Regions from separate parts of the Pseudomonas vranovensis genome, predicted to be linked through region 2. Evidence: riboswitches for the same ligand, from Rfam matches in the RefSeq annotation. Region 2 holds a riboswitch; each other region holds the start of a gene.

Region 1 (10,443 bases), 890 kb from region 2:
ACCGCCGCCGGCAACTGGAGCTGGCCTACCTTGAACGCTTGTTGGCACTGCCTGAGCCGCTGGCACCGTCCCCGGAAGAGCAATTGCTGCTGATCGAAGCGCTGGTGACCATCGACCAGCTGCTCGATGGCTTGCCGATGATCGTCAAGGCTACCTTCCTCTACAGCCAGCTGGACGGCCTGAGCTATGTAGACATCGCGCGCAAGCTCGAACTCTCCGAACGCACGGTGAGCCGCTACATGAAGCAGGCCCTGCAGCAGTGCTACCTGAGCGAACTGGCACCATGAACCAACCGCGCCTGGACTCGGCCGCCGAAGGTGCCATCGACTGGATGGTGCGCCTGAGCGCCGGCAACACCGACGCCACGTTACAGGCGCAGTTCGATCAGTGGCTGGCCAGCGACCCCGGCCACGCCTTGGCTTGGAAGCGCCTGCAAGACCGCCTGGGCGGTGCCTGCCAGACCGTGCGCAGCCTCGACCGCCGCGCACCGGGCCAGGCCGGGGAAGCACGCCGGGTGTTGCTGCAACCCACCACGACACGCCGTGACGTGCTGCGCAGCGTTGCCGCCCTCGGGGTGTTGGGTGGCGGATTATGGCTGGGCGCACGCAGCCAGATGGGCGAATCGCTGTTGGCCGACATGCGTACCGTCCGTGGTGAACGACGCAGCTTCAACCTGTCCGATGGCAGCCGTCTGAGCCTCAATGCCAACAGCGCCGTCGACCTGCAATTCGATGACCGGCAGCGGCTGCTGATTCTGCGCCAGGGTGAGCTGGTGATCCAGGTCGCCAGCGACCCTCGACGGCCGCTGCGCGTGCGCACCGCCCAAGGCGAAATGCGTGCGCTGGGCACCCGCTTTCTGGTCAATCAGGAAGCTGGGGCGACCCGCTTGGTGGTACTTGAACACAGTGTGCGGGCCAGCCTGTTCAATGGCGCCGAGCGCGATGTGCAGGAAGGCCAGGCCGCCCTGCTGCTGCCTCAGCGAATCGAAGCACTGGGCGATGGCGAGGGCTATCGCGCCGACTGGCTCAATGGGCGCTTGAATGTGCTCCATGACTCACTCGACGCGGTGGTCGAGGCGCTGCGCCCCTATTACCGGGGCTTTGTCCGGGTCGAACCCGAGGTACGCGGGCTGCGGGTGCAAGGTGTATTCCCGCTGGACGAGCCGCAGCGCGCCTTCGCAGCGCTTGCCGAAACCCTGCCGGTACGCATCGATCACTACAGTCCGTGGCTAACGTTGATTCGGTCGAAAAATCCGTCTTGAACAACTATTTATGAAAATCACTCGTATTTGTGTCCGGTTTTCATTTCTCGTCGCACCTATCTCCTGACAACGCCAACATAATCGGGAGAAATCCGTGCTCAACCCTTGGTCCCACGCCCTGCCTGTCGCCGTGGCCCTGGCCACGCTGGCCAGCGCTACCCACGCCCAGGAACAGACCCTGAGCTTCAACTTGCCCGTCGCTTCACTGGCCAGCACCCTGAACGCCATCGCCAGCCAGAGCGGGCGCATCGTGTCGCTCGACCCGGCGCTGGTGCAGGGCAAGCGAGCGCCTGCCGTCAGCGGCCGTATGAGTGCCGCCCAGGCCATGCAAACAGCCCTGGCCGGCAGCGGCCTGCAGTTGCTGGTGACCGAACAGGGCAACTTCAGTGTGTTGCCCGCTATTGATACCGGCGATGCCCTGGAACTGGGCGCTACCAGCATCAACGACAGTAACCTGGACGCCACCACCGAGGGCTCGGGCTCCTACGCCGCACGGGCGACCACCATTGGCAAGGGCAGCCACAGCCTCAAGGAAATTCCCCAGTCAGTCTCGGTGATGACCCGCAAGCAGATGGACGACCAGGACATCGTCGACCTCAAGGACGCCGTCAACAAAACCACCGGTCTGGTCGGCCTGCAGGGCGTGGGCCCGGGCTTGATCATCTCCTCGCGCGGTTTCCAGATCGATGACTGGCAATACGACGGCGTACCGATTCCGCGCAACACTTACTCGTTGGGCAACTGGGCCACCCAGGACCTGATCTTCTTCGACCGCATGGAAGTGCTGCGCGGCGCCTCCGGCCTGCTGCAAGGCACCGGCAGCCCGGGTGGTGCAGTCAACCTGGTGCGCAAGCGCGGCCAGAGCGCCCCGACCGTCACACTCACCGGCAAGGCCGGCAGCTGGGACCACTACGGCCTGCAACTGGATGCCGGCGGCCCGCTGAACGACGCCGGTACCGTGCGCGGACGCTTTGTGGCCGATGAAGACCAGAGCGATTCGTTCATCGACTACGAGTGGAGCAAGACCCACTCGCTCTACGGCGCCCTGGACTTCGACGTGCGTGAAGACACTACCCTGGGCCTGGCTGTCAGCCGCTCCGACGCCGAGTCGCGCCCCATGCTGCGCGGCCTGCCGCGTTATACCGACGGCAGCCCCCTGGACGTATCGCGCTCCACCTTCAGTGGTTCGCGCTGGAACCATTCGGAAATCGACGTCACCACCCTGTACGCCGACCTCGAGCACCGCTTCAACGACGACTGGAAGTTTCGTGTTGCCGCCCTGCGCATGAGCGAGACCAACACCTCGGCTCACCAGCGTGTGCAAACCACCGGCGAGGGCCTGGAGTTCGACGGAAGCGGCATCACCTACGCCGACTGGGTGACTGACTTCGACTCCACCAAAGTCGGCGTGGACATGAACGTGGTCGGTCGCTTCGAAGGTTTCGGCCTGGAGCAGGAAGTCACCCTGGGCGGCAACTACTCCAAGCTGACCACCGATGACCTGATGGCGCGCACGTTCAATGAAAGCGACGACACCCTCTTCGATATCGATCACCACCGCCCTGACATCGACTACGACAGCCTGCTGGCCAACGCAGGTGGTCGCGGCATCGGCAGTGCCTATGACGTTCGCCAGAAAGGCCTGTATGGCAGCTGGCGGGTCAAGCTGGCCGAGCCATTGACGCTGGTGCTGGGCACACGGGTGAGCTGGTTCGACCAGACCTACGAATCGACCAACTACGCCCCCTTCACCCATGCCGCCACGGTCAACGCACCAAGCACCCTCACGGAGTCCGGCGAAGTCACTCCGTACGTGGGCATTGTCTATGACCTGAGCCGCGAGTGGGCGGCGTACGCCAGCTACACCGACGTGTTCGTGCCGCAATCGGAGCGTGACGCCTCGGGCTCGGTGCTCAAGCCGATCATTGGCAGCAACTACGAGATGGGTATCAAGGGCGAGCTGTTCGACGGACGGGTCAACACCTCGCTGGCGGTGTTCCACCTCGACCAGGAAAACCGCGCGACCCAGGACCTCGCGTCCGGCTTTGCCTGCGACGACTGGTACTGCTCCACCGCCTCCGGCAAGGTCCGCAGCCAGGGCATCGAGGCAGAGATCAGCGGCGAAGTACTGACCGGCTTGCAACTGTTTGCCGGCTACACCTACAACACCACCAAATACCTGGATGACCCGGACAACGAAGGCAAGGTGTTCAGCACCTGGACGCCCAAGCACATGCTGCGGGTGTGGAGCGACTACCAGTTGCCGGGCGACTGGAGCAAGGTCAGTGCCGGCCTTGGTTTTACCGCGCAAACCCACACCCTGGGCTACGAGCACACCTACGATGTAGCCGGCTATGCCGTGTGGGATGCGCGTGTGGCGTATCAGCTGACACCTGAAGTAAGCCTGGCGGTCAACGGCAAGAACCTGTTCGACAAACGCTACTACGTGGCGGCCTACAACCAGCTCAATGGCAACAACAACTTCGGTGAGCCGCGCAATTTCATGTTTACCGTGAAGTACACCCCGCAGTTCTAGATCGCATCGAGGGGAGACGTCACCACGACCGCCGCGCGGCCGATCGCGGCCGCGTTCCTCGGCAGCGGCTACAAGCGCCTGTAGCCGCTGGCGACAGCCTGCGACCGGCCGTGCAACGGTCGCAGTTCAGGCAACCATTCTTCAGGCCTGAACCTCCAGCGGCCATTGCGCCAGCGGCAGGTAGCGACCCCTGCGCGACTCGTACAGGGTGAAGTGCCGTGCACGCAAAATGAAGTCTGCCGCGATCTGCGCCTCCGGCACCGGGCCGTGGTAGTCGCGGGCCAGGGTAAGGTGTGGCCGGTACTCTCGCGGAGCATCGGTAAAACCCAGGGGTAACATGGCCTGCTGCAGGGCGTATGCCAATTGGCGCAAGGCGGCAGGTGGCTGTGTTGGTACCAGCACCAGGGCTTTGGCTGGGCGCCACACTTCCAGCCGGTCGAGCATCACCGTCAACGGCTTTTGCGGCACCTTGACCTGAGCGGCGGCCGCCAGGATCGCCGGCAATTGCGCCGTGGCGACCGAGCCCAGAAACATCAGGGTCAGGTGAAAATTGACCGATGGAACCGGCCGCCCAAGGCCGCTGCCCAGTTCATTGCGCCAGCGGGCGATGTCCCGGCGCTGCGCGGGCTCGCACGCCAAGGCGAAGAACAAACGCTTGAATGGTTCGCCGGATTCCAGTGTTTCTACCATTACCTCTTCTCTCCCTGTTTGCCTCGAACCTTGAGCTTAATCGCTACAGCAAACCTTTGCGTGTGGGACTAATGTCGGGCGCTGGATCAGTAACATTTAGTACAAACTACAGGCCCGATTGTTTATGCTGGCTGGCTTATGCCATGGCGCATCGCCACATCGACAAGTATCCGCCCATGAAAATTTTTCTTGTTCTGTTGTTTGTATTCTCGATTGCCTACGTCCACTTTCGTGGTCGTGTGCGGCACAAAGTCACCCGTCAGCTGGGCGATCACTCAAGCTTCCTGGCGCCGGTAAACGTCTTCCTCTACTTGTTTTCCAAGCTCCCGGCCAAACCCTACCTGCCGGTCGAAAGCTTTCCCGAACTCAAGCCGTTGCAGGACAACTGGCAAGAGATTCGCGCCGAGGCCCAGCAGTTGCTGCATGTGGGCGAGATCAAGAGTTCGAAGAACTACGACGACGTCGGCTTCAACTCGTTCTTCAAGAGTGGCTGGAAGCGTTTTTACCTGAAGTGGTACGGCGAGAGCCATCCGTCGGCCATGAAGCTGTGCCCGCGCACCACCGAACTGCTGCAAGGCATCGGTACGGTCAAGGCAGCCATGTTTGCCACCCTGCCGCCCGGTTCCAAGCTGGTTCGCCACCGTGACCCGTATGCCGGCTCCTACCGCTACCACCTGGGCCTGGATACCCCCAACGATGACGCCTGCTATATCTGCGTGGACGGCGAGAACTATGCCTGGCGCGACGGCGAGGCGGTGGTGTTCGATGAGACCTACATCCACTACGCCAGCAACCAGACGGAGCACAACCGCATCATTCTGTTCTGCGATGTCGAGCGCCCCCTCAAGTACCGCTGGGCGACCGCGTTCAACCGCTGGTTCAGCCGCAAGGTGATGGCTGCTGCGGCAGCCCCCAACGATGCCGGTGACAAGACCGGGGGCATCAACCGCCTGTTCACCCGTATCTACAAGATCCGTGAGCGTGGCAAGGCGATGAAAAAGCGCAACCGTACCCGCTACTACCTGGAGAAATGGGCGGTAGTGGCTGCGCTGGTGCTGGTGTTCATCTACATCTGATGGCCTGTAGGAGCGGCGGTGCGTCGTCTCCTACCAAAGTCCTACCGTTTCAGGCCCATCGACCAACGGCGCCCCGTCGATTGAAAAACTAGCTTCACTGTTCATGTTGCCAACAGCACAAGGTGAAGACGATGAGCATGATGGACTGGGACGCCTACCGTAAGCAGTTGATGGCCGGTATCGGCGACCTCAAGCAACTGTCCCCCGACACGGTCAACGGCTATATGACCGCCAGCGGCGCCGGGGCCAAGACCAACCACCTGGATGCCAAGACCCGTGAGTTGATCTCGCTGGCCGTGGCCGTGACTACCCGCTGCGACGGCTGCATTGCCGTACACTCGGCGCAGGCGGTCAAGCAAGGCGCTACCCGTGAAGAAATCGCCGAGGCACTGGGCGTGGCCGTGGCCATGAATGCCGGTGCGGCGCTGGTGTATTCGGCGCGGGCGATGGATGCGGTAGGCAAGGTCGACATCTGAACGTATGGGAGCCGGCCTGCACAAACAGTTGCATGCCGGCTCCAACACTTTCAGACTCGCGGTTCACGTTGCCAGGAACCGCCATGATTACCCTCCGCCCCATGACCGCCGCTGATTTCGAACACTTCTGGCCGACCTTCCAGGCCATCGTCAGCGCCCGCGAAACCTATGCCTTCGAACCGGCCCTGAGCCAGGAACAGGCGCGTCATTTGTGGCTGGAGTCCCCGCTGCACACCCTGGTGGCCGAGGAGGATGGCGAACTACTTGGTTCCTACTACCTAAAGGCCAATGCCGCCGGCCCCGGCAGCCACGTGAGCAATTGCGGCTACATGGTCTGCGAGGCCGCCCGCGGTCGTGGCGTGGCACGCCTGATGTGCGAACACTCCCAGCAGTTGGCACGCCAGCAGGGCTTTTTGGCCATGCAGTTCAACTCGGTGGTGTCGAGCAATGAAGCGGCCGTGGCCTTGTGGCAGAAGCTGGGTTTTGAAATCGTCGGGCGCCTGCCGAGGGCGTATCGCCATGCCCGGCTCGGGCTGGTGGACAGCCTGGTGATGTACAAGTGGCTGGAAGAGCCTGCACAGCCGAAACTGATCGGGCGCAAGAACATCGAGGCGGTGGTGTCGCGAAAGCGCGGACGCTGACCCTCATTTTTCGTGGGGCGACGTCTCGACTTGCCCCGCGATGCATTTGCGCGTAACGCATTGACTGCAAAGGCATTCGATGTTCCCATGCGCGCCAGTTTCAGGTGTCCTGCGCCGCCGTGCGCAGGGTGAAACGGGAAGCCGGTGCGTCACTTTCGTGACTAGTCCGGCGCTGCCCCCGCAACGGTAAGCGAGCGAAGCCTTCGAAACACCACTGTGCCTCGGCATGGGAAGGTGAAGGCCTTCATGACCCTCGCAAGCCCGGAGACCGGCCTGAAGCTTTGTTTGGCAACCCCGCGGTGGGCGGGCGCAGGCCGGGTTGCGTTCGCCTGCGCGCGCAATTCCTCCATGCGTTGTTCCCTCCGGGATTCATTCATTCCTGTTGATTGTGGAACGACATGTCCCGTAACTCCAAGCTTCACTCCCTGGCGGCCAATGCCCTGGCCCCCTGCCTGGCACTCTCGCTGCCGGCCTTCGCTGAAGAACACAGTCCTTCTGCCCTGGCCCTGCCTTCAACGGCCATCACCAGCACCAGCGACAACGACCCGATCAGCCTGGCCACGCCCCTGCCCGCCGGTTCACGCCTGAACCTGAGCGCCATGGACACGCCGGCCAGCACCAGCAGCCTGGGCGCCGAGGCCATTGACGGTCGCAACAACAGCACCGTGCAAGCTGCCGTCACTCGCTCCCCCGGCATCACCTCTGTGGGCACGCCGGGCAACGGCAACACCGCGTTGTCGGCGCGCGGCTTCACCGGCCACGGTTCGGTGATGACCCTGTTCGACGGTTCGCGCATGTACACCGGCGCCGGCACCCAGACCTTCCCGGTCGACCCGTGGATGGTCGAGCGTATCGACATCATCCGGGGGCCGGCTTCTGTGCTGTACGGCGAAGGTGCTACGGGTGCGGTGGTCAACGTGATCCCGAAAAAACCCTTTGCCGGCGACATCCGCAACCACCTGCGCCTGGGCTACGGCAGCGACGACCGTCAGCAACTGGGCCTGGACAGCGGCGGCTCGCTGAGCGAGCGCCTGAGTTACCGGATCACCCTCAATGACCAGCACGGCAATGGCTGGGTCGACCGTGGTGACTCCAAAAGCCGCGCCATGAGCGCAGCGTTGCGCTTCGATGCCAGCGACGACCTGAGCTTTACCCTGGCCCACGAGCGCGGCGATGCCGAGCCGATGAACGACTTCGGCACGCCGCTGATCGACGGCCACTCCCGCGACAGCCTGCGCAAGAAGAACTACAACGTGCGCGATGACGTGCAGCGCTACCACGACGAATGGACCCGCCTGAACACCGACTGGGCCATCAGCGAGTCAATCAGCGCCAGCAACCAGCTGTACTACATCAAGAGCCGTCGCCACTGGCGCAATGCCGAGGACTACACCTGGCACAGCGACCTGGGGCAACTGGAGCGTGGCAGTTACCTGGAGATCAAGCACCACCAGGAGCAGATCGGCGACCGCCAGAGCTTCACCTTCGACCACGCGCTGTTCGGCCTGGCCAGCAAGACCGTGGTCGGCGCCGAATACAACCGCATCCGCTTCGGCATCGACAGCAACTCACCGTATAACGACATCGGCGGCGACTACATCGACCCGTGGAACCCGGCACCGGGCTACTTCCACAGCCAGGACCCGACCCGCCCGCAAACCCGAAGCACCACCCGCACCTTCGCCCTGTTCGCCGAGAACCGCACCCAACTGTCGGAGCGCTGGTCGCTGGTAACCGGCATCCGCCGCGACCAGAACCACATCGACCGCGACAACCTGGTCAACGACACCCGCAGCGACCGCAGCCTGGGCGGTGGCAACTGGCGCGCCGGCCTGGTGTTTGCCGTTACGGACGAACTGTCGCTGTACGGTCAGTACTCCACCAGTGAGGACGGCGTCAGCGACCTGATTACCTTGAGCCCGACCCAGCAGAACTTCGACCTGACTGAAGCCAAGCAGACCGAGTTCGGCCTCAAGCAACTGTTCTGGGACGGCCGTGGCGAATGGACCCTCGCGGCCTACCATATCGTCAAGAAAAAGCTGCTGGTCGATAACCCAGTCACCCACCTCAAGGAACAGGCCGGACAGCAGACCTCGGAGGGTCTGGAAGCCACCCTGGAACTGGCCCTGGCCAACCAGTGGCAGGTCTCGGCCAATGCCTCGGTGGTACGCGCCAAGTATGACGACTTCGACCAGACCGTGGGCGGCCAGACGGTTTCACGCGCCGGCAACCACCCGAGCAACGTACCACGGCGCACTGCCAACCTGTGGGTGAACAAAGGGTTGGGCCATGGCGTGGATGCCGGCATGGGCCTGCGTTATGTCGATGAGCGTTATGCCGACACCGCCAACTCCCAGACCGTACCAGGCTTTACCGTGGTCGATGCCAACCTGGGGTGGCAGGTGCTGCCGGATGTGCGCCTTGGGTTGCAGCTGAACAACCTGCTCGACCGGCGTTATGCGGCCGTCGCGCACAGCAGCGAGCAGTGGATCATGGGTGAGCCTCGGTCGTACTTTGCGACCCTGGACTACAGCTTCTGAGTTGATCGGGACTGCTGCGCAGCCCATCGCCACCTCGTTCCTCGGCAGCGGCCACAGATTGCCGACCAGGCTCCTGTGGCCGCGCAGCGCTCGTACAAACACCGCACTACAGTGACGGCAGGCTGTACCGCTCGGCGAAGTACTGGCGAAAAAACTCCACCGCTACCCGCACCTTGGCCGAACTGGCCAAGGGCGAGGTGTACACCGCCCAGATATCCGCTGGCTGGTGATACTCCCCCAGCACCTGCACCAGCCGCCCATCGGCCAGGCTGTCATGCACATCCCACCATGAGCGCAGCAAGATTCCCCGCCCGTCCAGGCACCATTGGTGCGCCACTTCGCCATGGTTGCTCGACAGGCTGCCAGTCACCCGTACGCTTTCCTCGCCATTGGGCCCTTCCAGCTGCCAGATGCCGAAGGGATGATCGCGCTCCTTGATCACCAGGCAATCGTGGCTGGCAAGCTCGGCCAGCACCTTTGGCGTGCCCCGCCGCGCCAGGTAGGCGGGGGAAGCACACAGCACGCGTCGATTCTTCGCCAGTGGCTTGGCGATCAGGTTCGGCGCAATCACGTTGCCGACACGAATATCCAGGTCAACGCCCTCCTCGATCAGGTCCACCAGGCGATCATGCACATCCAGGCGGATATCCAGGCGCGGGTAGCGCTCGGCCAGCTCCGACAGGGCCGGCGCCACGAAGCGACGACCCAGGCCCAGGCTGCTGGCGATACGCAACTGGCCCGCCGGCTCGCGGTGCTGGGCGCTGATGTCGTCGCCCATGCGTTGCACCGCGTCGAAGATCTGCTGCGCCCATTGGTACACCCGCTCGCCCTCCTCGCTCACCGTCACCCGTCGGGTGGTGCGGTGCAGCAGGCGCACGTCAAGGTCCTGTTCGAGTACGCGGATGCGCTTGCTGATGAATGCCGGCGACATGCCCAGCGCTTCGGCCACTGCCGCGAAGCTGGCGCGCTTGGCCACCTGGATAAAGATATTGAGGTCGTCGAGGCTAGGAAGATTATTCACGTTTCGTACACTAAGAATCCATGAAAGGCGAGATTATCTCTGATTAAAGCCCTTATAGCATGGCTCGCATCTGTTCCCTAGACAACGAGTGCGCCCCCATGAGCAAGACGTTCAGAATCGCAGCCATCCCAGGCGACGGTATCGGCAACGAAGTTCTTCCCGAAGGTATCCGCGTGGTCGAGGCCGCTGCCCGCAAGCACGG
Region 2 (10,443 bases):
CACCAGCGCGAGGATATCGCGCTGCAGTTCACGGGCGCGGCGCGGGTCAAGCAGCTGGGCTTCGTAGTATTCGTCGGCCAGCGCCTCCAGGTGACGCAGCGGGCCGTAGGTTTCGGCGCGGGTCAACGGCGGCATCAGGTGGTCGATGATGACCGCCTGGGTACGGCGCTTGGCCTGGGCACCCTCGCCCGGGTCGTTGACGATGAAGGGATAGATGTTGGGCAACGGCCCGAGCAAGGCGTCCGGCCAACAGTTGGCCGACAGGCCCACGCCCTTGCCCGGCAGCCACTCCAGGTTGCCGTGCTTGCCGACATGGATCAGCGCATCCGCGCCATAGCCGTGGCGCAACCAGAAGTAGAACGCCAGATAGCCGTGGGGCGGTACCAGGTCGGGGTCGTGGTACACCGCACTCTGGTCCAGTTGGTACCCCCGGGCCGGCTGAATGCCGACGAAAGTCAGGCCAAAGCGCAGGCCGGCGACCATCATCCGGCCATTGCGGCACATCGGGTCCTGCTGCGGTTCGCCCCACCGCTCGCGCACCGCGTCCTGATTGGCCTGGGGCAATTGGGCAAAGGCTGCCAGGTAGTCCTCCATCGCCATGCTTTGCAAGCAGGGACGCTGGTCGAGGCTGTCCAGGTCGTTGCTCACGCCGCCCAGCAACGCCTGAATCAGCGCAGTGCCGCTGGCGGGCAGCTCGTCAAGCGGATAACCCTGATCCTTCAGGGCTCGCAGGATATTCAGCGCTGCGGCCGGAGTGTCCAGGCCCACACCGTTGCCGATGCGTCCATCGCGGGTCGGATAGTTGGCCAGGATCAGCGCCACGCGCTTGTCCGGGTTGGGCAACTGCGCCAGTACACACCAGCGGCGCGCAAGCTCGGCAACAAAATCCATGCGCTCGGCATGGGGGCGATAGCAGACCACATCCGTCTGGCTGCGCTCGCTGCGCCAGGCCAGGTCCTTGAAACTGATTGGCCGGGTAATGATCCGCCCGTCCAGTTCCGGCAGCACGATGTGCATTGCCAGGTCCCTCGCCCCAAGGCCTTGCTCGCTGGCCTCCCAGCCCGGTTCGTTGTCCTGGGCGCAGATGGCCTGCAACACCGGAATGTCGCGACGAAACGGCCGCAGGTGCGGCTGCTCGGGGCTGGACTGGGCAAAGCCTGTGGTGTTGATGATCAACGCCGCCTCGACTTCATCCAGCCAGTCCTCGACCTGGACCAGGCAGCCGGCTTCCTTGAGGCTGGCCACGGCTATCGGCATAGGGTTGAGACCAGCCAGTTGCAAGCGTTCGCAGAAGGTGTCGATAAACGCGGTATTGGCTGCCTGCAGGTGTGAGCGGTAGAACAGGATCGGCACCACCGGCTGCATCACCTGCCAGTCGGCATACCAGTCCTGTAGTTGCGCGGCCACCTTGTGCGGGTGATACAGCGCCGTGCGCGGCAGTTGCTGTGGCTCGCTCCAGGGGTAATCGCGGTGCAGCCAGAGGCTGGCCAGGCATTTGAACAGGTTCAAGGCGTTGGCCTTGCCACCCTGGCGCAGGTAGTGCCAAAGCCGTTCGGCCTGGGCGGCGCTCACCGTGCTCAGGCTGCTGAGCTGCGGGTCCGGGCGGTCGTCGCCCGGCACCAAAATCAGCTGAACGCCGCGTGCGGCCAGCTCCAGCAACTGCTCAACGCCATAACGCCAGTAACCGACACCGCCGTGCAGCGACACCAGAATGACCTTGGCATGGCGCAACACCTCGTCCACATACAGGTCGACCGAGGCATGGTTCTGCACCTGCATGGGGTTGGCCAGGCGCAGGCTGGGAAAATCCTCGGGCAATTGCTGGGCGGTTTCGGCCAGCAATGCCAGGTGCGAATCACCGCTGCAGAGAATGACGAGCTCGGCCGGGGTCTGGCCCAGGTCGGCAATACTGTCGTCCGGCACGAAGCCACCGGGCTGGGTCCGCAGCAGGTGCATGGATCAAGCGCCCAGGGCGGCGCGCAGGCGCGCTTCCAGTTGAGTGGCGTCAAGTGCCTGGCCAATCAGCACCAGCCGCGTGGTGCGCGGTTCTTCGCTGCGCCAGGCGCGGTCGAAGTGTTTGTCGAAGCGGGTGCCCACGCCTTGGATCAGCAAGCGCATCGGCTTGCCGGGAATTGCCGCAAAGCCCTTGACCCGCAGGATGCCGTGCTGGACTACGAGTTGGGTCAGGGCATCGAGCAGCAGGCTTTCGTCGGCTTCAGGCAGCTCAATGGAGATCGAGTCGAAGGCGTCGTGGTCATGATCGTCGTGGTCGTCGTCGCCGTCATGGTGCGAATCGTGGTGGGTGCGGCGGCCATCGATATGCGCTTCGGATTCGGCGCCCAGGCCCAGCAACACTTCAAGCGGCAAGCGACCGCTGCTCGCTTCGATCACCTTGACCGCTGGCGGCAGCTCCTCCTGCACCTCGGCGCGTACCTTGGCCAGGTTTTCAGGGGCAATCAGGTCAGCTTTGTTCAGTACCACCAGGTCGGCACTGGCCAACTGGTCGGCGAACAGTTCGTGCAGCGGCGATTCGTGATCCAGGTTCGGGTCCAGCTTGCGCTGGGCATCGACTTGCTCCGGGAAGGCGGCGAAGGTGCCAGCGGCCACGGCCGGACTGTCGACCACCGTAATCACCGCATCGACCGTGCAGGCGTTGCGGATTTCCGGCCACTGGAAAGCTTGCACCAGCGGCTTGGGCAGGGCCAGGCCGCTGGTTTCGATGAGGATATGATCCAGGTCGCCACGGCGCGCTACCAGCTCGCGCATCACCGGGAAGAATTCTTCCTGTACGGTGCAGCACAGGCAGCCGTTGGCCAGCTCATACACGCGGCCGCTGGCTTCTTCCTCGGTGCAACCGATGCTGCACTGCTTGAGGATCTCGCCATCGATGCCCAGCTCGCCGAACTCGTTGACGATCACGGCAATGCGTCGGCCCTGAGCGTTGTCGAGCATATGACGCAGCAGCGTGGTTTTGCCCGAGCCGAGAAAGCCGGTAACGATGGTGACAGGGAGTTTGGCCAGTGTTTTCATGTCGATGCCCTTGGCAGCAAATGGCGGGCATGCAGGACGAGAACCACAGGCAGCACTGCCCGGGCGCGTTCGCCACCGGATCACCCCGCCCGGTTTAATGTCGGAAACTGATCGAGGCAGGTCTCCTGGCTTGCATTGCACCGGCCGGCGGCCAGTCGAACGACGCCTTCCCGCAGCGATGCAGTGGCTGTGTCGAACCGTTCAATGCTTACAGTTGCGGGGGCAGCCGCGGCTTCAACCGCGTTCCCGTCTTAGCTTCGGCCAACGCCGAAGAACCTCGAAGCGGCTAGGCTACGCAGTGCCCGGTGAGTGGTCAACTGCTGTCACAATTGACGCTTGCGTGGTTGCGTGATTTGCTAGTGCGATTCGTTTGGGTGCCCTTTACAGGGTGAAACGGGAAACCGGTGCGTCATACACGTGTTGATCACGACGTAGGACAAGTCCAGTGCTGCCCCCGCAACGGTAAGCGAGGAAAGCGTCAGAACCACTGTGCCCGCAGTTCGGCATGGGAAGGTGACGCCTTCGGCGCGGCAATCTGCCCGCCCCTCGCCAGCCCGGAGACCGGCCCAGGCTCGATTTGACAAACCCGCGGTGGGCGGGCGCTGTTGCAACCCCTGGACGGACGCCGTGCAGGGGTTTCTTGCGCTTGCCTGTTGCCGACAACACCAAGAGGAAAGCGCCATGCGTACCAGTACCGCCAGTCACTCCGCCGTTACCCCCTCAACCCTGAGCCAGCGCCTGCTGGTTGCTGTCGGTGCCTCGCTGCTGGGCCTGTGCCTGGTCTACTTCGCCGGTTTCTCGCCTATCGAAGCGGTGCACAACGCCGCCCACGACACCCGCCACAGCGCCGCCTTCCCTTGCCACTGAGTGCCGACCGATGATCAAGCGTATTGCCAGTACTGCAGGGTTTGCAGGCCTCCTGGCCGCCCTGTTGCTGACCCTGCTGCAAAGCTTCTGGGTGGCGCCGCTGATTCTGCAGGCGGAAACCTATGAAAGCGCAGCCCCGGCGGTCGAGCCCCATGAGCATGCTCACGGTGTCGCCGCCGACCATCATCATGACAGTGAAGCCTGGTCGCCCGAGGATGGCTGGCAGCGAGTGCTGTCGACCACCGGCGGCAACCTGGTGGTGGCCGTCGGCTTCGCCCTGATCCTGGCCGCGCTCTATACCCTGCGCGCGCCCAACAGCGCCCTCACCGGTGCCCTCTGGGGCCTGGGTGGCTTTGCCGTGTTCTGCCTGGCCCCGACCCTGGGGCTGCCGCCGGAACTGCCCGGTACTGCCGCGGCCGACCTGGCCCAGCGCCAGGCCTGGTGGGTGGGTACCGCTGCCGCCACCGCCGTGGGGCTCGGGTTGATCGTGTTCGCCCACAACTGGCTGTTCAAGGCCCTGGGCGTGGTACTGCTGGTAGTGCCCCACGTGATTGGCGCGCCGCAGCCTGATGTACACGAAATGCTCGCTCCCGAGGCGCTGGAAGCCGAGTTCAAGGTTGCCTCGCTGGTGACCAATGCCGCGTTCTGGCTGGCCTTGGGCCTGATCAGCGCCTGGCTGTTCCGTCGCCCGAAGCAGGCCTGACATGCAGTTGTTTGTCGGCCTGGGTTGCCGGCGAGGTTGCCCGGTCGACACGCTGGGCAACCTGCTCGAACACACCCTCAAGGCCCACGGACTGCCCCTGGCGGCAGTCGCGGGCCTTGCCAGTATTGATCTGAAGCGCGACGAGCCGGGCCTGATTCAATTGGCCAGCCGCTTGGGTGTGCCCGTTGTGTTTTTCTCGGCTGCGCAGCTGTCGGCCTTCGAGCCGCGCTTGAGCCACCGCTCGGACGTCGCCTTTGCCCATAGCGGTTGCTACGGCGTGGCCGAAAGCGCCGCCCTGGCGCTGGCCGAACAGGTTGCCGGCCCCGCTCACCTGCAGGTCACCCGCACCCTGCACGCCGATGCCACCCTGGCATTGGCCAGCGCCGGCGGCATTGGCGGATAATTCTCCCTTTCTATCCCAAGGACTGTGCATGACCGTCTACTTTATCGGTGCCGGCCCCGGCGATCCCGAACTGATTACCGTCAAGGGCCAACGCCTGATCCACCGTTGTCCGGTGATCATCTATGCCGGCTCACTGGTGCCTGCCGCTGTGCTCGAAGGACACAGCGCCCAGACCGTCATCAACAGCGCCGAACTGCACCTGGGGCAAATCATCGAGGCGATCAAGGCCGCCCATGACCTGGGCCGTGATGTGGCCCGGGTACACAGTGGCGACCCAAGCCTGTATGGCGCCATTGGCGAGCAGATTCGCCACCTGCGCGCGCTGGGCATTCCCTACGAGATCGTCCCCGGCGTCACCGCAGTGGCGGCCAGCGCTGCCCTGCTCGGCTGCGAGCTGACCTTGCCGGACATCGCCCAGACCGTGATCCTCACCCGTTTCGGCGACAAATCACCGATGCCCGAAGGCGAGCAACTGGCTGACCTGGCGCGTCATCGCAGTACCCTGGCGATCCACCTGGGGGTCAAGCACCTGGAGAGGATTGTCGAAACCCTGCGTCCGCATTACGGTGGTGACTGTCCGATTGCCGTGGTGCATCGCGCCACCTGGCCAGACCAGGACTGGGTGCTCGACACCCTGGACGGAATTGTCGCGCAGGTGCAGGCCAAGGGCTTTCGACGCACTGCGCTGATCCTCGTGGGCCGGGTGCTGGCCAGTGACAGTTTTTCCGAATCAGCGTTGTACCGTGCCAGCCATGCGCACCTGTATCGGCCCTGAACGCATACTACCCTGAGGTGTTGACCATGCTTGAATTGCGACCCAACTGCGAATGCTGTGGCTGTGACCTACCGGGCGACAGTAAGGATGCGTTGATCTGCTCGTTCGAATGCACCTTTTGCCGTGCCTGCAGCGAGCAGCCCCTCAAGGGCCAGTGCCCCAACTGTGGTGGTGAGCTGGTCAAGCGCCCGGCGCGGGCGGCTGAGAAGCTGATCAAGTACCCGGCGTCTACCCAGCGGATAGTCAAGGCGCAAGGCTGCCCGACTCACTGACCTTATCGGCGACTGCTGCGCAGTCGATCGCAGCCTCGTTCCTCGGCAGCGGCTACACCGTATGCACCGTAGCCGCTGGCGCCAGCCTGCGATCGGCCGCGTAGCGGTCGTGGTTCTGCTGTGGTGGTGAGATGGTCAAGCACCCGGCGTCTACCCCGCGGACAGTCAAGGCGCAAGGCTGCCCGACTCACTGACCTTAATCGGCGACTGCTGCGCAGTCGATCGCAGCCTCGTTCCTCGGCAGCGGCTACACCGTATGCACCGTAGCCGCTGGCGCCAGCCTGCGATCGGCCGCGTAGCGGTCGTGGTTCTGCTGTGGTGATGAGATGGTCAAGCACCCGGCGTCTACCCCGCGGACAGTCAAGGCGCAAGGCTGCCCGACTCACTGACCTTATCGGCGACTGCTGCGCAGTCGATCGCAGCCTCGTTCCTCGGCAGCGGCTACACCGTATGCACCGTAGCCGCTGGCGCCAGCCTGCGATCGGCCGCGTAGCGGTCGTGGTTCTGCTGTGGTGGTGAGATGGTCAAGCACCCGGCGTCTACCCCGCGGACAGTCAAGGCGCAAGGCTGCCCGACTCACTGACCTTATCGGCGACTGCTGCGCAGTCGATCGCAGCCTCGTTCCTCGGCAGCGGCTACACCGTATGCACCGTAGCCGCTGGCGCCAGCCTGCGATCGGCCGCGCAGCGGTCGTGGTTCTGCACGCCCTGAAGCAGCTCGCTCCTTCCGTTCTCAATTCCTCAAGGCGCCTGGTACTGGCTCAGGTACTTGTCCAGCACTGCCTTGTCGCCACTGCCATCGTCGGCCACTTGCCACAGGCGCCGTTCGATCCCTTGGGCCAGCAGGTGCCCTACCGCCGACTCGATCGCCGAGAGCACGCACAGTTGCGCCGGCTCGTTGGTGGTGTAGCCCACTTCGGCTTCCAGCAGTTTCTTGAACTCGATGAACTTGAACACCCCGGCACTGCGTCCAACCGAGTAGATGGTCTTGCTGGTCATGACGTTGGCCAGCACCTGGCCGCTGCGCACGTCCACCGCCCGCAGGTTGACCGAAACCTGGTCGACCCGATATTCGCGGGAGATATCGATGCCCAGGTAGCGCGCGCCCTCCCCGCCACTGCGCACGTTGGTATCGTAGGCAATGATGCCGCCTTCGAGCATCAGGTTGGCCGCCTGCAACGGCGGCAGTTCGCCCTGGATGTTGACCGGCGTATCGGGCTTTTTCTGCGAGGCGCGGATGATCTTGCGCTCGGTCAGCAGGTTCTGCAGCCCTTCACGCTCCAGCACCACGAACCAGCCACTGGCCTGCAGGGCATCCATCAGCATGCTCGCCGCCCCCTGGGTGACGCTGGTGGAGAAGGAGCTTGCAGGCGTCGGCTTGTATTGCCCGGTCTGGTCGCGAAATCCATACACCACCGCCATCAACCGGCCTTTGGGCCGAGGCATGTTCAGCAGGTCGTAGTAGGTCGAGGCCCGTGGCGTCAGGGTCGGGTTTTCGCTGTCCTGCTCTGCCGACATGGGCTCGCGCAGGCTGCAGCCCTGCAAGGTGGCCAGGATAATCAGTGCGGTCAGAAATCGTTTCATGATTGTTTCTCCCCTTTACCCTGCCCGTTACGGGTTCAGGCCGTTGACCAGCACTTCAGACACCTCACCGGTCGCCCGGTCAGTGATTTGGATGGTCAAGGCGCCGGAGTCATCCAGCACGTTGATCAGAAAGGCATCGGTCTGCAGGCTGCCGGTGTTGCCGTTGTTGATGTTGGTCAGCAGCTGCGAGAGCAGGCGCGACTCCAGTTGGCTGGTGAAGCGCTCCAGTGACGAAGTGCTGGCCAAGGCTGAAGCGCGGTCCTTGATGTCCGGGTCGTCATGGTCGTTCTGTGCCTGGGCATTGTTGAGCAGCCAGGTGCCGTTGAGCGGGTTGCCGCCAAACGCCGGGTTGACCGGGGTGTACACCAGTTCAGTGGCACCGGCCTGACTGCACAGGACAGCCAGCAGGACCAGGGAGGCCAGGCCGCAGGTATTGTTGTTCATAGCTCGTCCCTCTCAAGATCGGTGGTGTCTTGCAGCAGCATCTGCAGCTTGCGCTGGATGATCTGCGCCTTGACCAGGTCAGCCGCCTCATAGGCGGCGTCCTTCAGCTCGGTGGTGTTGGGTGGCAGAAAGCGTTTGTAGATCACACGTTGCTCGTACTCGACCGTCACCAGGCTGCCCCAGCGTGCGTCCGGTCTTTCGCGTACCACCAGGTTGAAATCCAGGCGGCTGGTGGCACGCAACCGCTCGGCGAAGCTGTAGTAAAAGTCGTGGCCAATGTGCGAGATGGTGTTGTCGACGATAAAGCCCATCATCTCGTCCTCGGCACCGCCGCGGGCGGTGCCGGCCAGCAGCACCAGGGCCAGGGTGCAGGCAGTCAGGCGGCGGTTCATTGCCCGGCTCCTTGCGGCGCGTCGTTGCGCACGCCGCCGTTGTCGGCAAAGGCTTTCTCGGCCACGAACTGCCAGTCGGAGTAGTGGGTCAGGCCTTCGAAGTCCGACCATTGCGCGGCAAAGCCGGTCTGTTTGAGCGGCGGCTGCTGCGACTGGCTGTAGACCCCGGTGATGCGCCCGTCGATGGAGCGCACCAGCCCCCAGTCGTCGCTGCCGGTGATCGGGTCGCTGTACAGCTGGCGAATGTGGCGCTTGGGGTTCGGGTAGCGCGGGTCTTCGAGCAGCTCCTCCAGCGTCTGCGGGTACTGGGCAAGCCCCGGCGAGCTGCGGTAGTAGCTGCGCAGTGCCTGGGCATACTGGGTGCCGACCCACAGCAGGTCGCGCTCACGTTCGCGCTGGGCGACGGTCGACCACAGGGTGACGGTAGAGCCCAGAACGATGCCGGTCACGGCAATCAGCAACAGCACGCCCAGGTAGGTGTAGCCCGCTTCGGCGGCGCTACCACTCGGCATAAAGGCTGCCATCACGCGCCCTCCCGGTTGAACCGCTCTTGATATCGGCCACCGAGCCCGCCACGCCTTCAGGCGGGGCCACCACTTGCCACAGGTCGCGGCGCTCGGTGATCGGGTCCAGGGGTGCGCTGCGCAGGTAGCGCTGTTCGACCAGTTGTTCCAGCGACTCGGGGTAGTGCCCGGTGTCGCCGTAGTAGTGGTCCAGCGCCTCGCGCATCACCGCCAGGCTCTGGCGCAAAGTGGCCTCGCGGGAGGTCTCCAGGCTCTGGAAGTAACGCGGCATGGCGATGGTCATCAAGGTAGCGATGATCGCCATCACCACCAGCAGTTCGATCAGGGTGAAACCTTGGCTACGTTTCATGCTGGTCACCACTGCCCGTAGGCGATGCCGTTGAGGCCCTTACCCCGCGCCCGGGAGTAGACGTCGAAGACGTCCTCCCCTTCACGCGGGTTCTGGGCGGAGCTTTCGTAGGTGCGCAGGCCCCAGCCGCCTTCGTCGTCGCGCTTGGCGGCAACCAGCGGGTCGCGGGGAATGCGCCGCAAAAAGTAGAACTTGGCGCCCTTGGCGCTGCGCACATCCCTCACGCCGTCGACCAGCACCTGCAGGTTTGGTGGGTAGCCCGTGGCGTTGAGCGACTTTTCGATGTAGCCGGCGTCAAAGGCGCGCTTGTAGGCGTCAATGCCATCGCGGATCTGGTACAGGGCGGTCTTGAGCTCCTGTTCCTTGCCCCGGCGAACCAGGGTTTCGGTCAGCGGTGCGGCAATCGAAGCCAGCAACCCGAGCAGGGCCAGGGTCAGCATCACTTCAATCAGGCTGAATCCTGCCATTGACCGTTTCATGGCTCAGGGCCTCACGCCGGTAGGAACGGCGGCGATGGGTTGTTCGGTTTCGACGTCGACATCGATGCTGCGGTTGAGGTTGCGGATCTGCATGCTGGTCTCGGTACCGGTCGGGAACTCCATGTCCGAGGGGCTCTGGTAAGGCAAGTTGCGCACGATCCGTGGGGTGATCGACAACACCAGCTCCGACTGGCTCTTATCGTTGCGGTTGCTGCCGAACAGTCGGCCCAGGCCGGGGATGTCGCCAAGGCCAGGGATCTTGTTGCCACTGGCGCCTTCGTCGTTGCGCACCAGGCCGGCCAACACCTGGGTTTCGCCGTCATGCAGGCGCAGGCTGGTCTGCGCGTTGCGGGTGTCGACCTGGACCGGAATGGTGCCCTGGCGAGTGGGTTCAAGGGGCTTGGCGTTACTGACCTCGAGGGAAATCTTGATCGCCACTTCGTTGTTCAGGTGAACCACCGGGGTCACTTCGAGTTTCAAACCGACATCCAGGTAGGTGACGCTTTCGGTGATCACCGGGCCCTGGGTCGAAGGTACCGAAGTGGCGCTGATGATCGGTACCCGCTGGCCGATATGGATGCGTGCCTGCTCGCGGTTGCTGACCCGGATCACCGGGCTTGCC
Region 3 (10,443 bases), 1.3 Mb from region 2:
CAGAAACAGCCCCAACAACGCTGCCCTGCCGGTCAGCGGCACCAGCACCAACAGAATGCCCTCCCCGCTCTCGATCAATGCCAGCAACGCGCAGAACTTGAGCAACAGCACCAGTATCAGGGTGACCACGGCGATCGGCCCGCTGCGCGGGTCTTTCATGATCAGCAAAGTGCGCTCGCGGTCACCGAAACCGCCCAGCCAGGCATCGGCGCTGTCGGCCAGGCCGTCCAGGTGCAACGCGCCACTGAGCAGTACCCAGGCGCTGAGCAGCAAGGCGGAATGCAACAGCAGCGGGCTGCCATCGAGCACGGTATCGAGCCCCCACAGCAACCCACCGAACAACAGGCCTACCAGCGGGTAACAGAGCACCGAGCGCCCCATCTGTTCGGGCGCGGGCAGCCCCGACAAGCGTACTGGCAGGCTGCTCAGGAACTGCAGGGCAATCCAGAAGGGCAGCATGTCAGTGCGCCTCGCGCAGGGTGCCGTCGGCATGCACTTGCAACCGGCACAAGGCGCCATGGCCGACTTCGACCTGCAACAGCTGCTCCCGCGGCAGGCCCCGGGCTTGGGCCAGCAACAGCCGCATCACGCCGCCATGGGTGACCAGCAATACATGCTGACCCGCATAGGCACGCTGCAGTTGGGCGACGGCTGCCTGTACACGCAGGGCAAACGCGCTGACCGGCTCGCCCCCAGGGGGCGTGTAGCTGTACGGATCAGCCCAGAACTGACCCAGTTGTTGCTCATGGGTAAGCATCAGGTCAGCAGCACTGCGCCCCTCCCACTCGCCGAAATGCAACTCCTGCAGCCCCGGCGCCCACTGCACAGGGAGTTGCCATTGCCCACCCAGGGTCACGGCAAACCGCGCACAGCGCTGCAACGGCGAGCTGACCAGCGCATCCCAGGGCCCTTTGCCGGCAATGGCCGCATGCATCTGCTCCCAACCCTTGGCGGTCAGGGCGTCGTCCAGGCTGCCGCGCAGTCCGCCAGCCAACTCGGTTTCGCCATGACGCAACAGGTCGATGATCATGTCGGACGGTCCGCCACGGCAGCTTCGGCGAAGGTCGCCATCTGCCCGTGCAGGTCGCAGGCCAGGCGCAACACCGGCACGGCCAGCGCTGCGCCGCTGCCTTCACCCAGGCGCAAGCCCAGCTCCAGCACGGGCTCTGCACCCAGTTCGGCGAGCACTCGCCGATGGCCAGGCTCAGCGCCCCGATGACCAAACAACAGCCAGTCGCGGCAAGCAGGATTCAGCCTCACCGCCACCAATGCCGCAACGGTACAGATAAAACCATCGACCAGTACCACGACCCCCTCCTGGGCACAGCCCAGGTAGGCCCCGACCAAGGCTGCGATTTCAAAACCGCCCACGCACAGCAATGCCTTGAACGGATCATCCACCAGCGTGCCGTGCAGCAACAGGGCCTGCTCGATGACCTGAGCCTTGTGCCGCACACCTGCGGCATCCAGGCCGGTGCCCGGCCCGCTCAGCTCGATGGCCGGGCAGCCGAGCAAGGCGCAGGCCAGGGCGCTGGCTGCGGTGGTGTTGCCGATGCCCATCTCGCCACCAATGAATAATTGCGAACCCGCGGCCGCTGCACGCAAGGCACTCTCGCGCCCGCCCTGCAACGCTTGAAGCGCTTGCTCGGGGGTCATCGCCGCGGTCCTGGCGAAGTTCGCCGTACCCGCGCCGACCCGCAAGTGCAGCACGCCCGGCAGCGACAACGCCGGGTCGATAGTGCCCAGGTCCACAACCTCCAGCCGAGCATCGAGCTGGCGCGCCAGCACACTGATGGCTGCCCCTCCGCCGACGAAGTTCTGCAGCATCTGCCCGGTCACGGTCTGGGGATAGGCCGAGATGCCTTCGGCGACCACGCCATGGTCTCCAGCGAAGATTGCGATGTGTACCTTCGCAAGACTCGGCTTGAGCTGCCCCTGAAGGCCTGCCAGTTGTACCGCGATCTGCTCCAGCCGTCCCAACGAGCCTGCAGGCTTGGTCAGTTGCTGCTGGCGTTCCAGCGCCTGCTCCCGGAGGGTGTGATCGACAGGACGGCAGGCTTCAAGCCACCAGGTCTGACTCATGGTGCATTTCCTTTGAGGGTAAGGGGCAAGCCGGCAACCGTGAGCACCACGCGCTGACAGCGCTCGGCAATGGCCTGGTGCAACCAGCCGGCCTCATCGACGTAGCGACGGGTCAGTTCGCCCAGCGGCACGACGCCCAGGCCGCTCTCGTTACTGACCAGAATGATCTCCCCTGGCAGTTCAGCCACACAATCGAGCAGCGCAGCACGTTCACGGGCCAGGCGCTCGGGGTTATCCAGCATCAATAGATTGGTCAGCCACAGGGTCAGGCAGTCCACCAGCAGGCAGCGGTCGTCGTGGGCGTTGGTTCGCAGCACGTCAGCCAGGGCCAGGGGTTCCTCAATCAGGCCCCACGTGGCTGGCCGGCGTTCCCGGTGCAGTTGCACCCGGGCATTCATTTCGCCATCCAGCGGCTCGCTGGTGGCGATGTAGGTCACCGGCAAACCACTACGCTCGGCCAGTTGTTCGGCCAGGCGGCTCTTGCCCGAGCGAGCGCCACCGAGGATCAGGTTGAGCATGTCAGTTCAGTCCGCAGAGTTGACGTAGGTGCGTGGTATCCAGGTGCTGCTCCACCAGGTCGGCCAGGCGCTCGATATCGCGTTCGCGCAGGGCCTGGTAGTCAACGTGCTCGACCTCATGCAGCCCGGCCCAGCGCAGCAGCGACGCACACGACTGCGGGTGTTCAAACAGACCGTGCAGGTACGTCGCCAGAACCTGCCCGTCGGCACTGATGGCGCCATCGCTGCGCCCATCGGCCAACTGCACGGCAGGACGCGCCAGGGCCGGCCCCTGGGTGACGCCAGCATGAATTTCATAGCCGCCAATGGGCACCTGCTCCAGCTGCAGGGTGCCGGAAACATTGCGCAGTTGCTTTTCGGCTTCCAGTACCGTGACGAAGTCGAGCAGGCCCAGGCCCTCGCTGCTGCCTGCCGGCCCTTCGAGGCCCAGCGGATCCTCCACGCGCCGCCCCAGCATCTGCAGCCCTCCACAAATGCCCAGGACCTTGCCGCCGTAGCGCAGGTGACGGTTGATCGCCTGGTCCCACCCACGGGCACGCAACTGCGCCAGGTCACCACGCACGCTCTTGGAACCGGGGAGGATGATCAGGTCGGCTGGCGGGACCGAGTCGCCCGGGCCGATGAACTGGAGGTCAACCTGCGGGTGCAGGCGCAGAGGGTCGAAATCGGTGTGGTTACTGATGCGCGGCAGCACCGGCACGATCACCTTGAGCGCACGAGCGGCCTTGTCACCCTGGCGCTGGTCGATACCGTCCTCGGCCTCCAAGTGCAGGTCCATCACATACGGCAGCACGCCCAGCACCGGTTTGCCAGTGCGCGCCTCAAGCCAGTCCAGCCCAGGTTGCAGCAAGGCGATATCACCGCGAAAGCGATTGATGACAAAACCCTTGACCCGCGCCTGCTCGCTGGGCGACAGCAGTTCCAGGGTGCCGACCAGATGCGCGAACACACCGCCACGATTGATGTCGGCAATCAGGATCACCGGGCAGTCCACAGCCTCGGCAAAGCCCATGTTGGCGATGTCGCCGGCGCGCAGGTTGATCTCTGCCGGCGAGCCAGCCCCTTCGACCATCACCACCGGGTACTGGGCGCTCAAGCGTTGATGGGAGTCGAGTACCGCCTGCATGGCGATGACCTTGTAGTCGTGGTAGGCCACCGCATTCATGCTGGTGACCGCGCGACCGTGGACAATCACCTGGGCGCCGGTGTCGCTGTTGGGCTTGAGCAACACCGGGTTCATGTCGGTGTGTGGCGCCAGTCTGGCTGCCTGCGCCTGCACGGCCTGGGCCCGACCGATCTCGCCGCCATCGGCAGTCACTGCACTGTTGAGCGCCATGTTCTGCGGTTTGAACGGCACTACCGCCACGCCCTGGCGCAACAGCCAGCGGCACAGCGCGGTCACCAGTGTGCTTTTTCCGGCATCGGAGGTGGTGCCCTGCACCATCAGGGTACTCATGGGTGTTCCTTGCGATAGTCGTTGAAGGCCCGGGTCAGGCGCTGGAAGTCCTCGTCCGTGGCCGGCAGGCCAAAGCGCAGGCTGGCCGGGGTGGCGAACAGACGCAGCAGAATGCCGCGCCGGGCCATGAAGTCATGCAATTGGGCGGCATGTTCGGTGACCCGGTACTGAAACAGGTCACATCCGCCCGTGGGAGCAAAGCCTGCGGCGCTCATCACACTGGCCAGGCGCTGGCTGGCGTCGGCACAGCGCGCGATCTGCCTGCGGTGCGCGGCACTGTCGAGCAGGCAGGCCTGGCCAAGAATGCGGGTCGGCCCGCTGACAGTCCAAGGCCCGAGCAGTTCGGCAAGCCGCTGCAACATCCACTGCTCGGCCAGCACGAAGCCCAGGCGCACACCGGCCAGCCCAAAAAACTTGCCGAACGAACGCAGCACGATCAGCCCGGGGCGCCCGGAGTGGGCGGCGATGCTGTGCTGCGGGGTGTTGTCCATGAAGGCTTCGTCCACCAGCAACCAGCCGCCGCGTTGCGCCAGGCGCGCATGCCAGGCCAGCAACTGCTCGCCGGGTACCTGCCGGCCGGTGGGGTTGTTCGGGTTGACCACTACCAGCACATCGAGGCTGTCGAGTACCTGCTCGACCTGCTCTTCCTGCAGTTCCATCAGGCGATGTCCGGCACGCCGCCAGGCTTCGGCGTGCTCGGCATAACAAGGCGACAACACCCCGACCGTGCCCAGCGTACGTAACTGCGGCAATGCCTGGATCGCGGCCTGGGAGCCGGCGACCGGCAACACCGGCGCCGCACCGTAGTAGGTCGCTGCAGCCTGTTCCAGGCCATCGTCGGTTTCAGGCAGGCGCGCCCAGGCGCGCAGAGGAATTTCGGGGATGGCGAACGCCCAGGGCGCGATACCGCTGGAGAGGTCCAGCCAATCTTCCCGGGCGATGCCGTACTGCTGGATGGCGCGCTGCAGGCGCCCGCCGTGTTCAAGCATAGAATGCTGCCCCCAGACACAACAGCAGCAACCAGAGCCACACACCCTGGCACACCAGGCGCCAGCCGCGCTCGATGGCATCGGCATCGGCCATCGGGCCTTCACCCAGTTGCGGGCGCTCGTGCAACTCACCGTGATACACCGCCGGGCCACCCAGTTCAACACCCAATGCCCCTGCCCCGGCCGCCATCACCGGGCCGGCATTGGGGCTGTCCCACAAGGGCGCCTGGCACCGCCAGCATTTGAAGGCCAGGCGGGTCTTGCCCAACAGCGCATAGGTCAACGCCACCAGCCGGGCCGGCACAAAGTTCAACACATCATCGATACGCGCCGCGGCCCAGCCAAAACGCTCGAACCGTTCGTTGCGATAACCCCACATGGCATCCAGAGTATTGCTCAGGCGATAGAGCACCACACCCGGCGCACCGGCCACCACAAACCAGAACAAGGCGGCGAACACTGCATCGCTGCCGTTCTCCAGTACCGATTCGGTGGCCGCGCGGGCCACGGCAGGCTCGTCCAGCTCGCGGGTTTCGCGACTGACCAGAAAGCCCACGCGCCGCCGGGCCTCATCCAGGTCGCCACGGCGCAGGACATCGGCCACTGGGGTCACATGCTCACCCAGGCTGCGCAGGCCCAAGGCGCAATACAGCGCCAGTACCTCGACCAGCCAGCCAATGTAGGGCAGCCAGGACAACAAGGTGGCCAGCAGCGTCAACGGAATCACCGCCAGGAACCAGGCCGTTACACCATGGCTGCGCCAGCCACGACCGCCAGCATTGAAGCGCTGCTCCAGGCGCCCGGCAAAGCGGCCGAAGGCCACCAGCGGATGTCGACGCCGGGGCTCTCCCCACAGCGCATCCAGCGCCACGCCGGCAACGGTCAGCAACGCCACACTCATCAAGACTCTCCCCACTGGTTTTCAAACAACAGGTCGCTCAACGGACGCACCGTGGTCCAGCCCTCGAGCACCAGCATCGGCGCCGGATAGAACACTTCGACCGGCCCCAAACACAGAATCGCCAGCGGCTTGGCGCCGCTCGGCATGCCCAGCAGGTCGGCCAGTGCCTGCGGCTCGAACAGCGACACCCAGCCCATGCCCAGGCCTTCGGCGCGGGCGGCCAGCCAGAGGTTCTGGATCGCGCACGACAGCGAAGCCAGGTCCATTTCCGGCAAAGTCCGACGACCGAAGATGTGTTTCTCGCGGTCATCCATCAACGCCGCCACCAGCACTTCGGCGCAGTCGTTGATGCCTTCGACCTTGAGCTTCATGAAATCGTCGGAGCGCTCACCGAGTGCCTCGGCGGTAAGCACCCGCTCCGCTTCCACTTGTGCCTGGATACGCTGGCGCAGGCTGCGGTCGGTGATTCGAATGAAGCGCCACGGCTGCATCAGGCCAACACTGGGGGCCTGATGAGCGGCTTCAAGCAAGCGCGCCAGCAACTCGGGCGCGACCTCGCCCTTGGTGAAATGGCGCATGTCGCGACGCTCGCCAATGGCGCGGTACACCGCGGCACGTTCAGCGTCGGTAAAGGCATGCTCGTTCATGGTGCCAACAGCGCCGCCGACGCCCGGGGATTGGAGGCAAAGTAGAAATGCACGTAAGAGGCTGTCAGCCGCCCGCAGCGGTAGACCGCCTCGGCACCGCGGCCGCCATTGGGGCTCTGGCCACGGGCAATGGGTTCAAGCTCGGTGCTGGTCAGGGAGTGGTGATAGGTGTGCCCCCGCAGAGCACCTTCCGGTAGCTCGACCGCTTGCAGGGCCAGCGCCGCCAGGCGTTTTTGCATCACCGCTTCGCCCGCCAGCAAGCCCAGCAATTCGGCACGTTCGCCCGCGACGTCGGTCAGGGCATCGAGCAGGTAAAGCATGCCGCCGCACTCGGCGAGCAAGGGCTTTCCGGCTTGATGATGGGCGCGAAGGGTTGCCAGCATCGAGGTGTTGGCGGCCAGGGCCTGGTGGTGCAGCTCCGGATAACCGCCCGGCAGGTACAGGCTGTCGGCAGGCGGAAGCTCGCGGTCATGCAGCGGCGAAAAGAACACCAGCTCCGCGCCCATGGCCCGCAGCAGGTCGAGGTTGGCACCATAGGTGAAGGCAAATGCCTCGTCGCGGGCTACCGCAATCGTCACACCGTCGAGCAAGGGCTCGATCACCTGCTCAGTGGGCCCGGCAAATGCCACGGCTGGCGGCAGCGCCGACTCGCAACTGGCGGCCAAGGCAGCCGCCGCGGCGTCGAGGCGAACATCCAGGTCATTGAGCTCGCTGGCCTGGACCAGGCCAAGGTGACGGCTTGGCAATTCGATGCCGGTCTCCCGCGACAGGCCGCCGTACCAGCGCAGCCCCTCGGTCAGGCTGCCTTCAAGCAACTGGGCGTGACGCAGGGTGCCAACCCGGTTGGCCAGCACGCCGGCAAAGGGCAGATCCGGTTGATAACGCGCCAACCCCAGGGCCAGGGCACCGAAGGTCTGGGCCATGGCCGTGCCATCGATTACCGCCAGCACCGGCACGCCGAAATGGCGGGCCAGGTCGGCGCTGGACGGCGTACCGTCGAACAGGCCCATGACCCCTTCAATCAGGATCAGGTCGGCCTCGCCCGCAGCTTCCCACAACAGGCGCCGGCTTTCCTGTTCGCCGACCATCCACAGGTCGAGCTGGTACACCGGGGCGCCGCTGGCCCGCTCCAGAATCATCGGATCGAGAAAATCCGGACCGCACTTGAACACCCGGACCTTGCGCCCCTGGTTGCGATGCAGACGCGCCAGGGCGGCGGTCACGGTGGTCTTGCCCTGCCCCGAGGCAGGCGCTGCGATCAGGACCGCCGGGCAGTGCCGGGTGTCGGTCATAGTTCGACGCCCTTCTGGGCACGGATGCCGGACTGGAACGCGTGCTTGATCATGCCCATCTCAGTCACGGTGTCGGCCAGTTCGATCATTTCATCCTTGGCACCACGCCCCGTGACGATCACGTGCTGCATGGGCGGGCGAGCCTGCAGGTCGCTGAGCACCTGGTCCAGATCCAGGTAGCCATGCTTGAGGGCGATGTTCAGTTCATCGAGCACCACGAAGGCAATGCCCGGGTCCTGCAGCAACTGTCGGGACACCGCCCAGGCCGCTTCGGCGGCGGCGATATCACGCTGGCGGTCCTGGGTCTCCCAGGTAAATCCCTCGCCCATGACGTGGTAGCGCACCTGCTCGGGAAAGCGCCGGAAGAACAGCTCCTCGCCGGTACTGTTGCGGCCCTTGATGAATTGCACCACGCCACACTGCATGCCGTGGCCCATGGCCCGGGCGAGCATGCCGAAAGCCGAACTGCTCTTGCCCTTGCCGTTACCGGTGAGCACCAGCAGCAACCCGCATTCGTTGGGGGCGTTGGCGATACGCTCGTCGATTACCGCCTTCTTGCGCAGCATGCGCGCCAAGTGGCGTTCGTCACGCTCGGTGGATTCAGTCATCGAAGTCTCCGCAAACCACTGTCGGCCAGCTCGCAACGAGCGTAGCAGCACGTGGCTGCAGGGTTCGCGGCAAACAGAGGACGACAGATGTATGGAAATGGCAGACGAAGAAAGGCGCAGGGCTGCGGCGCAAGCCGAAGAAACCGCGCATCACCCTCCGTGATGCCGTTGACTGTTTCAGGCCGGTCTCCGGGCTTGTGAGCGGGGTCATGAACACCCGGGACCGCGCGCCTTCCCGGGTGTTTTCACCCAGTGGCCATGCGCGGCCTTGACTCACTTACCGTTGCGGGGGCAGCGCCGGATTCGCACGCCTTTGCGTGCCCACCGGCTTCCCAGTTTCACCCTGCCAGGCCACGGCCTGCAGAGCACCTGAAACAAGTCGCGAAGGTTAGAGGGTTGCACTCGGAGCGTCAATCAACGGCGCGCCACTGGCCTGGATCAATGCCGTCTTTGTCATCTTGTGTCACGTTGCGTTAGGTGATATCAAATAGCCACAAATGGCTGTACTCGATCACAACGACAAAGGAGAGCGCAGCATGAAAGGCCTGATTATCAACAACCCGCGCCTGGAATTTTTGCGTCCGACTCTGGAGAGGTGGATCGATTGCATCGATCGCTTCAACCAGACCCTGGGCGATGGCGAAGCCCATTACTGGCATGGCGCCCAGGCCAACCTGGGGCTGCTGTCGGCTGCGGCCTGGCAAGCAGAGATGGTGACCCTGCAGCATCACCAGAGCAAAAAACAGCGCGACGAAGGCGAGCGCGAAGGCCACTGCGACCTGTATATCGCCAGCCGCGAAGAGGCGGCTTACCTGCAAGCCAGCCAGCGCTGGCCGCGCATTGCCAGGCTGGACCTGTCCGGCGCCCTGCAGGAAACCGCCAACGCTGCACGCCAAGTGGCGGCACCCAGCCAACTCAAGGTTGCCGCCCTGTTCGCCAGCCCCTGGAAAGCGGGCCAGCACGCCAGCCCCGAAGAGCTGCAGGACCTGGTCGACGACCTGCAAAAGCACACCGCCTGCGCCATTGCCTGGTACTTCCCCTACGCCTATCGCAAGCTGCACAACGAAGCAGGCCAGTATCACCCGGGCGTGGCACTGCTGCTCAAGCAGGCCTGAACAAGGGAACCTCCCCAGCCCTGCGTGCCTCTACCCTCAACGAAGGCCATCTTTGCGAGGGACACGACATGGGCACAACCCGGATTGTATTGCTGCTGGCGGTGGGTGCCGCTTTGGGCGGCTGCGGTGAGACAGCGCGGCTGGATGTCGGCGAAGGGTTCGGCCCCTCGCCGCAACTGCCCGAACCGAACAAGACCTTGATCCCCACCGTCAACGTCGCACCTGCCATCGGCTGGCCCGAGGGTGCGACGCCTGTCAGTGCCCCAGGCACACAAGTGGCGGCCTTTGCCGAAGGCCTGGACCATCCGCGCTGGCTCTATGTGTTACCCAATGGCGACGTACTGGTGGCAGAGACCAACGCTCCGCCCAAGCCAGATGACGGCAAGGGTATCCGTGGCTGGGTGATGAAGAAGGCAATGAGCCGCGCCGGTGCCGGCGTGCCCAGCGCCAACCGCATCAGCCTGTTGCGCGACAGCGACCATGACGGGATCGCCGAGACCCGCACTACATTCATCGAGAATCTCAACTCACCGTTTGGCATGACCCTGGTCGGCAACCACTTGTATGTGGCAGCCACTGACCGCTTGCTGCGCTTCGACTACCAACCCGGCGCCACCTCGATCAACGGCCCCGGAACGCCGGTGACCGACTTGCCTGGCGGCCCGCTGAACCATCACTGGACCAAGAACGTGATTGCCAGCCGCGACGGCAAAAAGCTGTACGTGACGGTGGGCTCCAATAGCAACGTCGGCGAGAACGGCATGGACCAGGAAGAAGGCCGCGCCGCTATCTGGGAAGTCGACCCGGCCAGCGGCAACAAACGCATCTTCGCCTC

The links. Region 2 has a riboswitch for cobalamin ahead of cobW (cobalamin biosynthesis protein CobW). Riboswitches for the same ligand answer to the same signal wherever they lie in the genome.
Region 1: linked by a shared signal. The riboswitch ahead of ABVN19_RS12685 (TonB-dependent receptor) and the one ahead of cobW (cobalamin biosynthesis protein CobW) in region 2 are both predicted to bind cobalamin.
Region 3: linked by a shared signal. The riboswitch ahead of cobO (cob(I)yrinic acid a,c-diamide adenosyltransferase) and the one ahead of cobW (cobalamin biosynthesis protein CobW) in region 2 are both predicted to bind cobalamin.

The regions. Positions count from the first base shown of each region.
Region 1 covers NZ_CP159259.1:2,756,415-2,766,857, forward strand. The annotation lists gene ABVN19_RS12650 (sigma-70 family RNA polymerase sigma factor) at 1-287, shown strand, start outside; gene ABVN19_RS12655 (FecR domain-containing protein) at 284-1,261, shown strand; gene ABVN19_RS12660 (TonB-dependent siderophore receptor) at 1,356-3,797, shown strand; gene thpR (RNA 2',3'-cyclic phosphodiesterase) at 3,939-4,487, opposite strand; gene lpxO (lipid A hydroxylase LpxO) at 4,664-5,563, shown strand; gene ABVN19_RS12675 (carboxymuconolactone decarboxylase family protein) at 5,695-6,039, shown strand; gene ABVN19_RS12680 (GNAT family N-acetyltransferase) at 6,123-6,680, shown strand; cobalamin riboswitch at 6,766-6,972, shown strand; gene ABVN19_RS12685 (TonB-dependent receptor) at 7,079-9,220, shown strand; gene ABVN19_RS12690 (LysR substrate-binding domain-containing protein) at 9,327-10,241, opposite strand; gene ABVN19_RS12695 (tartrate dehydrogenase) at 10,340-10,443, shown strand, end outside.
Region 2 covers NZ_CP159259.1:1,871,091-1,881,533, reverse strand. The annotation lists gene cobN (cobaltochelatase subunit CobN) at 1-1,956, opposite strand, end outside; gene cobW (cobalamin biosynthesis protein CobW) at 1,960-3,030, opposite strand; cobalamin riboswitch at 3,128-3,325, opposite strand; cobalamin riboswitch at 3,386-3,615, shown strand; gene ABVN19_RS08765 (CbtB-domain containing protein) at 3,712-3,897, shown strand; gene ABVN19_RS08760 (CbtA family protein) at 3,908-4,600, shown strand; gene ABVN19_RS08755 (cobalamin biosynthesis protein) at 4,602-5,003, shown strand; gene cobM (precorrin-4 C(11)-methyltransferase) at 5,032-5,778, shown strand; gene ABVN19_RS08745 (DUF1272 domain-containing protein) at 5,805-6,050, shown strand; gene ABVN19_RS08740 (CsgG/HfaB family protein) at 6,791-7,633, opposite strand; gene ABVN19_RS08735 (curli assembly protein CsgF) at 7,661-8,077, opposite strand; gene csgE (curli production assembly/transport protein CsgE) at 8,074-8,469, opposite strand; gene ABVN19_RS08725 (type II secretion system protein) at 8,466-8,993, opposite strand; gene ABVN19_RS08720 (type II secretion system protein) at 8,968-9,342, opposite strand; gene ABVN19_RS08715 (type II secretion system protein) at 9,348-9,821, opposite strand; gene ABVN19_RS08710 (secretin N-terminal domain-containing protein) at 9,825-10,443, opposite strand, start outside.
Region 3 covers NZ_CP159259.1:591,375-601,817, reverse strand. The annotation lists gene ABVN19_RS02800 (adenosylcobinamide-GDP ribazoletransferase) at 1-459, opposite strand, end outside; gene cobC (alpha-ribazole phosphatase family protein) at 461-1,030, opposite strand; gene cobT (nicotinate-nucleotide--dimethylbenzimidazole phosphoribosyltransferase) at 1,027-2,082, opposite strand; gene cobU (bifunctional adenosylcobinamide kinase/adenosylcobinamide-phosphate guanylyltransferase) at 2,079-2,600, opposite strand; gene ABVN19_RS02780 (cobyric acid synthase) at 2,602-4,056, opposite strand; gene cobD (threonine-phosphate decarboxylase CobD) at 4,053-5,045, opposite strand; gene cbiB (adenosylcobinamide-phosphate synthase CbiB) at 5,038-5,946, opposite strand; gene bluB (5,6-dimethylbenzimidazole synthase) at 5,946-6,593, opposite strand; gene ABVN19_RS02760 (cobyrinate a,c-diamide synthase) at 6,590-7,885, opposite strand; gene cobO (cob(I)yrinic acid a,c-diamide adenosyltransferase) at 7,882-8,493, opposite strand; cobalamin riboswitch at 8,656-8,881, opposite strand; gene ABVN19_RS02750 (hypothetical protein) at 9,030-9,608, shown strand; gene ABVN19_RS02745 (sorbosone dehydrogenase family protein) at 9,677-10,443, shown strand, end outside.